DNA from 3 places in the Alteromonas sp. ABE4_545 genome. Region 1 is predicted to be linked to each of the others. Evidence: predicted binding sites of a transcription regulator. Region 1 holds the regulator's gene; each other region holds the start of a gene.
The links. Region 1 encodes LexA, which represses DNA repair genes until DNA is damaged. Its sites were predicted from a motif close to TACTGTATNNNNATACAGTA; they were not measured.
Positions count from the first base shown of each region.

Region 2: dinB (DNA polymerase IV) is a predicted target of LexA. The motif match lies at 2,074-2,093, and genes of this name have one in related genera.
Region 3: recN (DNA repair protein RecN) is a predicted target of LexA. The motif match lies at 1,160-1,179, and genes of this name have one in related genera.

Region 1 is NZ_JBSWYY010000003.1:18,159-21,446, reverse strand. It holds gene coxB (cytochrome c oxidase subunit II) at 1-702, opposite strand, end outside; gene lexA (transcriptional repressor LexA) at 1,098-1,721, opposite strand; gene plsB (glycerol-3-phosphate 1-O-acyltransferase PlsB) at 1,919-3,288, shown strand, end outside.
Region 2 is NZ_JBSWYY010000026.1:30,299-33,586, forward strand. It holds gene ACXAH6_RS17095 (DHA2 family efflux MFS transporter permease subunit) at 1-909, shown strand, start outside; gene dinB (DNA polymerase IV) at 926-2,011, opposite strand; gene nqrM ((Na+)-NQR maturation NqrM) at 2,167-2,400, opposite strand; gene ACXAH6_RS17110 (FAD:protein FMN transferase) at 2,412-3,288, opposite strand, start outside.
Region 3 is NZ_JBSWYY010000001.1:71,762-75,049, forward strand. It holds gene recN (DNA repair protein RecN) at 1-1,134, opposite strand, end outside; gene ACXAH6_RS00410 (M56 family metallopeptidase) at 1,366-2,544, opposite strand; gene ACXAH6_RS00415 (BlaI/MecI/CopY family transcriptional regulator) at 2,537-2,914, opposite strand; gene ACXAH6_RS00420 (LabA-like NYN domain-containing protein) at 3,113-3,288, opposite strand, start outside.

The DNA of each region.
Region 1 (3,288 bases):
TATTACCACCACGGGCATAAAGCCGTGATCTTTGCCACACAGTTCTGCACATTGCCCGCGATAAATGCCTGGCTGATCAACTTTGGTCCACGCCTCATTGATAAAACCGGGGTTTGCGTCTTTTTTCACGGCAAAGTCAGGCACCCACCAACTGTGGATCACATCTTCAGAAGTAATTAAAAAACGTACTTTTTGGCCGGTAGGAATCACTAATGGGCGGTCGACTTCGAGCAGATAATTCGTGCCCTTGGTAAATTTGTTTTCGATTTGCTCGCGTTGTGTTGCGAGTAAGGAGTAAAATTCAACGTCATCGTCGAGGTATTGGTAATGCCATTTCCACTGCGAGCCTGTCACAAGCACGGTCATATCAGGCTCAGAAGCATCTTCCATCGCGATTAAGGTTTTGGCAGCAGGAATAGCCATACCAATGAGAATCAGAAAAGGAATGACCGTCCAAGCAATTTCCACTTTCACGCTCTCGTGAAAATTAGCGGGCTTAGCTCCTCGAGATTTGCGATGCAAATACATCGACACAAACATCACCCCAAAAACGATAAGGGCTATGGCTACGCAAATACCGAACATCAGCATGTGTAAATCATAAACCTGACCGCTGATCTCAGTAACGCCAGTGCGCAGGTTTACGTCAGACGACGCATTATTCGTGGTATCGGTTGATGCAAGTGCTTGCTGACACAGCATTAAGCTCAATACCACTATTGTCTTAACCAAACTACCCGCTACGCAAAGAGTACTCGTTTTCACTTAGCACCTCCATGATGGACAAGCTACCGGCGAACGTGTCTCCTTTCACCGTTGTGTCTCACCATTAACTTGCGCTCACGACTTCTCACATGTGAACTTTAGTTAAATTATTGTTTATTTTTTGTTAATTGAATTAAAGAATTGCGCAATAATTGGCCGATGTCTAGTTTTTCGGTCAATTTCTTTTCGCAGAAAAGCGATAGGTAAGGGAGGGGCAATACCAAGTATTGAATGACAAAAAAGGAGAAATTCGAGCTTGTTAATCAAACGACTAACAAGCCCTAAAAAATCACAAAAATATCAGCAGTGCGCGAATAAAAAGTAAAGGCTTACTACATCCAATCTGCGTTTCTAATTACGCCTACAGCAATACCTTCTATATGAAATGGCTGACTGGTTAAATCAACTCGAATAGGTGAAAAGTCTTCATTTTCGGCGTGCAATAACACCTCATGACCTTTCTTTTCTAGCCTTTTTACCGTTACATCGTCTTCAACCCGTGCCACAACAACTTGACCATTGTGTACATCAGTTGTGCGGTGCACCGCCAATAAGTCGCCATCCAGAATACCTATATCTTTCATACTTTCGCCGTTTACGCGAAGCAGGAAATCAGCTTGAGGATGAAACAAACTAGGGTCGACCTTGTAATGCGACTCTACATGCTGTTCAGCGAGTATTGGTTCACCCGCCGCAACACGCCCAATAAGCGGTAACCCCATCTCTTCTTCTTCATCATCAAGTGGAATATTCAATTTGATCCCGCGTGATGTGCCGGGCAGCATTTCGATCACCCCTTTACGGGCTAGCGCTTTCAAATGCTCTTCTGCTGCATTTGCAGAACGAAAGCCAAGCTCGCGCGCAATTTCTGCACGGGTGGGCGGCATACCCGTTTGTTGCATTGTCGACTTGATGAGGTCAAGCACTTCCTGTTGTCTTGGAGTTAGTGGACGCATAAACAGCCTGTTTTTCTATACAGTTACCTGTCAGTATATACACTATCGATAAAATGACAACGCTTAAATACCGTGGTTCTGCGTTGTATACCGGCTATTTCGTCTCGTCATTTAATCGATACATAACCTTGTGTCATACACACTGAATGGTTTCATGCTAAAATGCGCGCGTTATTAGTTCTACAGGAATCCAATACATGTCGTGGATGCGCAAAACGTTGCTGTCAGCGTTTCATTTCCCAGTAAAATGGCTGGTTCGCACCAAAAGTATTCCCGCAGATGTGGAGTCAGAATTGGGCATCGATAAAAACAAGCCCATCGTCTACTTGCTGCAATCTGACTCGGTGACTGACCAACTTGCCTTGCGCATGTCAGCAACGCAGTTAGGACTACCGAGCCCAACAGAATCTGTCACCCTAGCCGGAACAGAATATCCGCGTAGTTTATTTCTGCGCAGCACTCGCCCTTTGTTCCGTGCAAAAGGCGCCAAAACAGATTTAGAAGATCAGTTCACCGAATTACTTCACTTGCACAAAACACACAAAGAATTGGCCGTGCAAGTCGTCCCAGTATTTGTTTCCTGGGGACGCGCACCGGGCAAAGGGAAGCCAGGTTTTGGTGACCTAATTGCCGATCAAGCAACCCCAAGTTGGTTGCGCAAACTGTTTATTGTGATTTTTCTCGGTCGCGACAACTTTATCAGTTATAGCAAAGCCGTATCGGCCCGCGCCATGGCCGACAATGTTGACAGTGAAAAACACTCCGCTCATAAACTTATTCGTGTAGCAAGTACTCACTTTCATAGAAAGCGCCAAACACTGACTGGCCCTACGCTGCTTGATCGTCAAGAGCTGCACAATGCGGTACTGGGGGCGGATTCTGTCAAAAAAGCGATCGGCGAAGAGAGCAAGGGTAAAAAGCTATCTCATGATCAAGCCCGTGATCGCGCGGTGGAATACATCAACGAAATTGCAGCCGATTACCGCGAAGGTTTGATTCGCTTTGGCGAACGTTTATTGACGCGAATTTGGAATAAAATCTACAACGGCATAAGTGTTCAGCATGCTAACCGAATTCGCGAACTAGCCAATAACGGTCATGAAATCATTTATGTGCCCTGCCACCGCAGCCACATGGATTACCTGTTGCTCACCTATGTTATTTATCACGAAGGCATGGTAACGCCGCATATTGCAGCCGGTATCAACCTAAACTTTTGGCCAGTGGGCAAAGTATTTCGTCGTGGCGGTGCGTTTTTCTTGCGTCGTAGCTTTGCTGGCAACAAATTGTACACAGCGGTATTCCGCGAGTATTTAGAGCTGTTGTTCAACAAAGGTTACGCCGTTAAGTACTACCCCGAAGGAGGGCGCAGCCGAACAGGTCGATTACTTCCCCCTAAAACCGGCATGTTAGCCATGACATTACAAGCCGTCGCCAAAGGTGTAAACCGCCCTGTGAGTATCGTGCCTGTTTATATCGGTTACGAGAATGTCATGGAAGTCAAAAGCTACCTCAAAGAGCTAAAAGGCAGCTCGAAGAAAAAGGAATCAACCGGACAGGTCTTTTC
Region 2 (3,288 bases), on a different contig from region 1:
ACCGGTTTCTTTTTGCTGAGTCTTGCGATTGGTGCGCTGCAAATGATGCTCGACCGTGGTGAGTCTCAAGACTGGTTTAGCAGCGCAGAAATTATAGTAGAAATGCTATTAGCAATTGCGGCGTTTTACTTGTTTATCAGCCACATGTTCACCGCTAAATCGCCCTTTCTGGCACCTGGATTATTCAAAGACAAGAATTTTGTTGTTGGCTTAATCTTCATGTTTATCGTTGGCATTATATTGCTGGCAACCATGTCGCTGCTCCCGCCATTTATGCAGAATTTAATGGGCTACCCCGTCATCGACGTGGGCATGATAATGGCGCCAAGAGGTCTAGGTACCATGGTAGCCATGATCATGGTGGGTAAATTATCAGGAAAGGTCGACCCGCGCTATAAGCTTGTGTTTGGCTTGTTGCTCACAGCCTTTTCTATGCATGCCATGTCGGAATTTACCGCTGACACCAGCAGTTTCGAGCTAATTTACATCGGCATGATACAAGGCTTTGGATTGGGCTTTATTTTCGTACCTTTAAGTACGGTGAGCTTTTCAACTTTAGCACCTGAGTACCGCACTGAAGCCACATCACTTTTCAGCTTAACGCGGAATATAGGCAGCAGTATTGGTATTTCGATAGTGATGACGTACCTAGCGCAACATGCACAAATGAACCATGCTGCATTTGCTGATTACGTCACCCCTTTTAATCAGGCGTTAAATGCAGCCGTTCAGCAGGGCGTGTTGGACAATACCACTACAGCGGGTTTACTGAAGCTCAACCAAATGGTAACTGAACAAGCCACCACACTGGCCTATTTGCAAGACTTCCGCATGATGATGTGGATCACCATTGCAGCACTTCCATTGGTATTTTTACTTGGTAGTAGTAAGCAACAACCTAACAAGTAGTGAGAATTGCCGGCCTTTATCCTTGTGATCGAGGCCGTTCATCTAGGGCTAACGCCAATTGTTGACTCATTTGGTTCTCACTTTCTAGCCCAATATGTACACCCAATAACCTCACCGACTTCCCCTCACCTCTTGTTAACGCTTCTTTTAGCAAGGCTTGTAACACAGACAAGTCTATGTCGTGGTGCTTTTGTTCTTTCGTGGTTTGGTGAAAATCGTTAAATTTCACTTTCACCCCGAGCTTGTTCATTTTTCGAGTTTCTAAATGAGGCGTAGCACGCCTGATTAATTCGGGCAGAAGTTTGTCAGTCATCACTTCGTTTAGCGCCGTAAACCCTGTCATATCAAACTCAAAAGTACGCTCAACCCCCACTGATTTGCGAATGCGCGACACCTGCACTTCACGATCATCAATACCTTGGCATCGTTGCCATATCACATTGCCAAACTTACCAAAGTGTTGCTGTAGATAATTGTCGCTCGAACCTCGTATATCTGCTCCCGTTGTGAAACCGTGAAGGCGAAGTTTTTCAGCTGTGACTTTCCCCACGCCTGGAATTTTCTTTAGGGGCATGGTTTCAATAAAGGGAATGATATCGTCAGGAGAAAGTGTGAACTGACCATTGGGCTTTTTCTGATCCGAGGCAATCTTAGCCAAATATTTGATGGGTGCGATCCCTGCTGATGCGGTTAACCCTGTCGCATTAAAAATATCTTGTCGGATTTGCTTTGCAATGAGTGTTGCTGAACCCTGAAAAAGCTGGCTATCTGTAACATCGAGGTAGGCTTCATCAAGAGACAAAGGCTCAATTTTATCGGTATAACGTTCGAAGATTTGTCGTATCTGCTGACTCACTTCTTTGTAAACCGCCATACGGCCAGGCACAACGATTAAATCTGGACACTTCTTCTTCGCCATGGATGTAGGCATCGCCGAACCTACACCGTAACGCCGGGCGATATAGTTGCAGGTAGACAGCACACCTCGACGGTCTGATTTGCCCCCCACAGCCACTGGCTTATTAGCAAGAGCGGGATTGTCTCGAATTTCCACTGAGACATAAAACGCATCCATATCGATATGGATGATTTTACGACACATAAGAAGAGTGAAACGAACGCGTTTTCATAGTCTCGGGTATTTAAGTTATACCCTACCAATGATACTGTACAAAGATACAGTTAACAACTTATCTGATGATAAAAAAAAGCCAGTGGCGAGCACTGGCTTTTGATAAATATACTATGCAATAAAAATCAGATAATTCTGTCTTTATCCCACTCTTTCAGTTTTTGCTCTCTCAGCGCGGCTTTTTCCAAACGTGCTTTTTTGCGGTCGCAGGGTTCAGGGCAATCACAGGCTTTATCAATACCTAATGCGCCTAGCCCGCCACAACTGCCAGAGATAGATTTTTTCTGTACTAAATAACCCACGGCCATTGCCGCAACCATGACAAGAAAAAATGCAAAGGCGAGAATAAACGTGCTCATGTCTTTACCTCTTAATTATAGACTTCGACAATTCTGTCGAACTCAGGCGAGCTGTATTCTTCAAATTGACCATCGACTTTACGAATAATATAAACAGCAATGTCGTTTTCTTCTGCCAATTTCTTCGCATCGTCCCAGCCCATTACGATAAACGCTGTAGCTAGGCCATCAGAAGTCATCGAAGTAGGCGTAATCACGGTAACAGACACCGTATTATGCTGGATAGGACGCCCTGTTCTTGGGTCAATCAAGTGCGAATATCTTACACCGTCTTGTTCATAATAAATACGGTAGTCACCTGACGTAGCAATCGCATTATCGCCAATAGAAATGGTTTTCTGTACCGCGCGCTCATGAGTAATCGGTTTTTCAATAGCAATTAACCACGGCGTGCCATTTCCTTTATGGCCTTTAACACGCATCTCTCCACCAATTTCCACCAAATAGTTTTGTACGCCAAGCCCTTCAATAAGGTCTGCAACCTGATCTACGCCATAGCCCTTAGCAATCGTCGACAAATCAACATAAAGTTGAGGGTGAGCTTTCACCAAGCCGTCTTTAGTTAACGATAACTTATCAAGACCAACATACTTTCTCACGGCTTCAATATCCGCATCTGATGGGATCTTTTCTGGTCGATGAGTTGGGCCAAAGCCCCACAAGTTGACCAATGGCCCTACTGTCACATCGAGAACACCATGACTGAACTCACCTAATCGCATCGCTTCTTTCACCACACTGCGTGTTTCGTCGGAAACAGCAAAAGGCGTGGTATAGCGATTTTGATTAAAGCGAGAAAGTTCTGAGGTAGGGTCGTAGGTTGACATAAGCTTGTTGATTTCAACCAATCGCTCGTCAATTTTACTTTGTAATCCGTCGGTATCCTGC
Region 3 (3,288 bases), on a different contig from region 1:
GAGCTTCGCGCCTTGCGCTACCCGAGACTCAGACAGCTTTAAAGCTGAACCAAGATAGGCTTGTTTCGCTAATTGCACTTCATCTTCCAGTGATTCCAAACGCTCAGAATCAGCGCTCAACCCTGCTAATTCAGCGCTGAGAGTTTGGTGATGCTCATAAAGACTCTCTGGCATGACATTGTGTTTACGAGCTAATTCCATCGCGTAGCTGTAGCGTTTTTCAACTTGCTGAAGTTTAAACGGGTCAATTTCTAACTGGTCGCTATAGCTGCGTAATTCACGAGCAGCTTCTTCTACTTGAATTGCCGCCTCGTTGAGCATTTGCACTATTGGGGATAATGTCGAATCGTGTTCTTCCAACTCAGACAGTTTGTCTGCACTTTTTTGGATGGCACCAAGTGCGTTAAATTCATCGCTTTCATATAAATGGTAAGCACTGATCTGGGCTTCTTCGAGCAACGTTTGACTATTACTTAGGCGCTTGTGCTCTATTTCTAACTCGCTAAATTCACCTTCCTCTAAGGCAAACTCATCTAGTTCTTCAACTTGATAGGTGAGCAATTGCTCCCGGTCAGCCCTTTGTTGGGCTTCTTCCTTGAGAGTAATTAATTCTTTTTGCAAAGCACGCCATTGCTTGTAGTCTTCCGCTGTTTTCTGCAAAAGCTTGGGATGTTTGGCAAAGCTGTCTATGAGTTGACGTTGGTAGTCTTCTCGCAATAACTGCAAGTGCGTATTTTGACCATGAATGGCTAGCAGGGTTTGGCCAAACTGTTTCAATTGCTGCAAAGAAACGGCAGTCCCGTTGATAAAGGCTTTACTGCGCCCTTCCTTAGACACTAATCGGCGAATGAAGGCGGTATCAATATCATCTTCATCGGCTAGTTCATGCTCATCCAACCATGCTTTTGCAGCATGATTTGTTGTTAGGCTAAAATGGGCAATAATTTCCGCCTTACTTGCGCCTGAGCGCACAGCGCCAGCATCGGCGCGTTCGCCCATGCACAAGCTTAAGGCATCAATAGCGATAGACTTACCGGCGCCGGTTTCACCGGTAATCGCAGTTAGGCCTGCCTCCAAATTGACATCAAGATGCTTAACCACTGCGAAATTTTTGACCGATAAATGCACTAACATACAAAACACTCAATTTTTACACTGATACTGTTAATATATACAGTAATTTGTGGTTGTAAAGAGAATTTGTATAGAAGATGAGGGCATCGACTTACACGTATTGGTAACCCTTTAGTTTTCTAAGCGCCTCTAAACTTCAAGATGGCCCCCCTCCCATCTTACTGCTCATGGTAGGGGAGATGGGTTGTACACTGATCACCGCTCAATAAGGAGCAGGCCTTGTGAATGACGTTAGAGAGTAAAAGTGAGCTTTTTCGTGCTAACCGCTCCTTGTACATCATGGGGAGCAAATCGCCATTGGGCAACGGCTTGTTTCGCAGCGTTATCAAAAATACCTTCCGGATAAGAACTGATAATGTTGATGTTATTCACAACGCCATTGTTTTTTATACCAAACTCAACAACAACCCAGCCTTCAATGCCTTGTTGTTTTGCGTCGGTAGGGTAGGTAGGCTCTATACGTACAATAGGCGTTTTCAGCGGCATTAATTTTTCAAATACCTCCTTTTCGTGGTCTGTCGTTTGGGCTCGTAGTTGTACTGCTGCGACTAACGTTAGTGCGATAAGGCTGCACCAAGCAATTTTTCTGCTGTATGACTGACTAGTTTGTATATTGCTGATTCGTTCTTTAATCATCTTTGTATTTGCTCCTTTTCCAAATGAAGTTTGCATGTTAAATACCGTTGTTGAGATGTTAGAAGTCAGGATTGCTTTGGCATATTCTTGCCGATTAAAAAGAGTTTCATTTTGCATTACTGCATCGTCGCAAGAGAGTTCCTGGTCTTGCCTAAACGTGCGGTAGGCCACCCAAGTCAAGGGGTTGAACCAGAACATCACAACAATGACGTGCGCGACAAGATTCCAAAAAATATCTTTGCGGCGATAATGGTGTAGTTCATGTTGAATGATGGCGGATTGTTGGAATGAGTTAAATCTGGTGTCAAAGTCTGTGGGCAGATGTATTGTTGGGGTGAATAATCCCATTAACATGGGGCTGCTTATTTTTGGGTTTAAGTAAATCGGTAATTCACTTAGGCCGTCAATGCTGTGATAGCGGGGCAATAACAGTGTTTTTTGTAATCGATGATATCTGATGAAGCTGATCAGAAATACCAGTGTGAAAATCGTCAATCCAACAAAATAGGCTGCTAGCAGGTAACTGCCGAAATTAACCTGAGTCACGTTTGTACTAGTCTCAGATGGCAGTACATTAAAATCCGTAGTGCTGAAAGCAACAGGAATTTTGGTTTGATCTGGTAATAGCGACACGATTAAACAACAAGGAACGGCGAGCCAAAAATGATAGGCTTGGTTTGCGCCAAATCGTTTAATTGTTAGTGGTCTTAGGGCTAATATAACGACAACAGCAATAGAAAAAACAATGGTCAGTTCGTCGATTACATTATTCATTGTGGGTTTCCCATTCATCGATGAGCTTTTTCAACGCTTCAATGTCTTCTCGCTCAAGTGACTGATGTTTAGAAAAATGGGCGACAAGAGGAGATAGTTTTCCATCGAAAACTTTTTGTAAAAAGCTCTGACTTTCTTGTTTTACATAGCTTTCTCGCTCTACTAGGGGGGTGTACGCATACTCTCTGCCTGTTTTTGTATAAGAAAGCGCGCCTTTTTTAACCAGTCGGTTGAGTAATGTGTTCAAAGTGGTGAGTTGCCAACCTCGCTCAAGGGTTTGTAAAATGGCCTTAGCTGTTTGGGGCGCATCTTTCCACAGTACTTCCATTACCGCGTATTCGGCCTCTGATATTTCAACTCTATTCTTCATTCTTAACGTCAAAACTTTATATTACATGTGTAGTATTTAAATTTATTACACTTGTAGTATTAAAAGTCAACAAAAAATATACAGAGTGATCTCAGCGAAGCGCGGTCATGTATTTTTCGATAGACAGAGTTATTGTTTTTAACTCAGTATTCGTGTGCTTTTGCTCAATGACTTTATTTGTCTATTCAACCGTAGCAACTACTTTCCGAGTAGCAGTGAGTCGTCAATACAATGAAATTCAGCAGCGGCTTGTTTTAGAATATCTGCCGTGAGGTGCTCAGCCCCATATACATCGCACGGTAGCTGATAATTATTCGCCAAATGACCAAGTAGTAGTGCAAAATCACCGTCGCCAGACAGTAAAACCGCTTTAT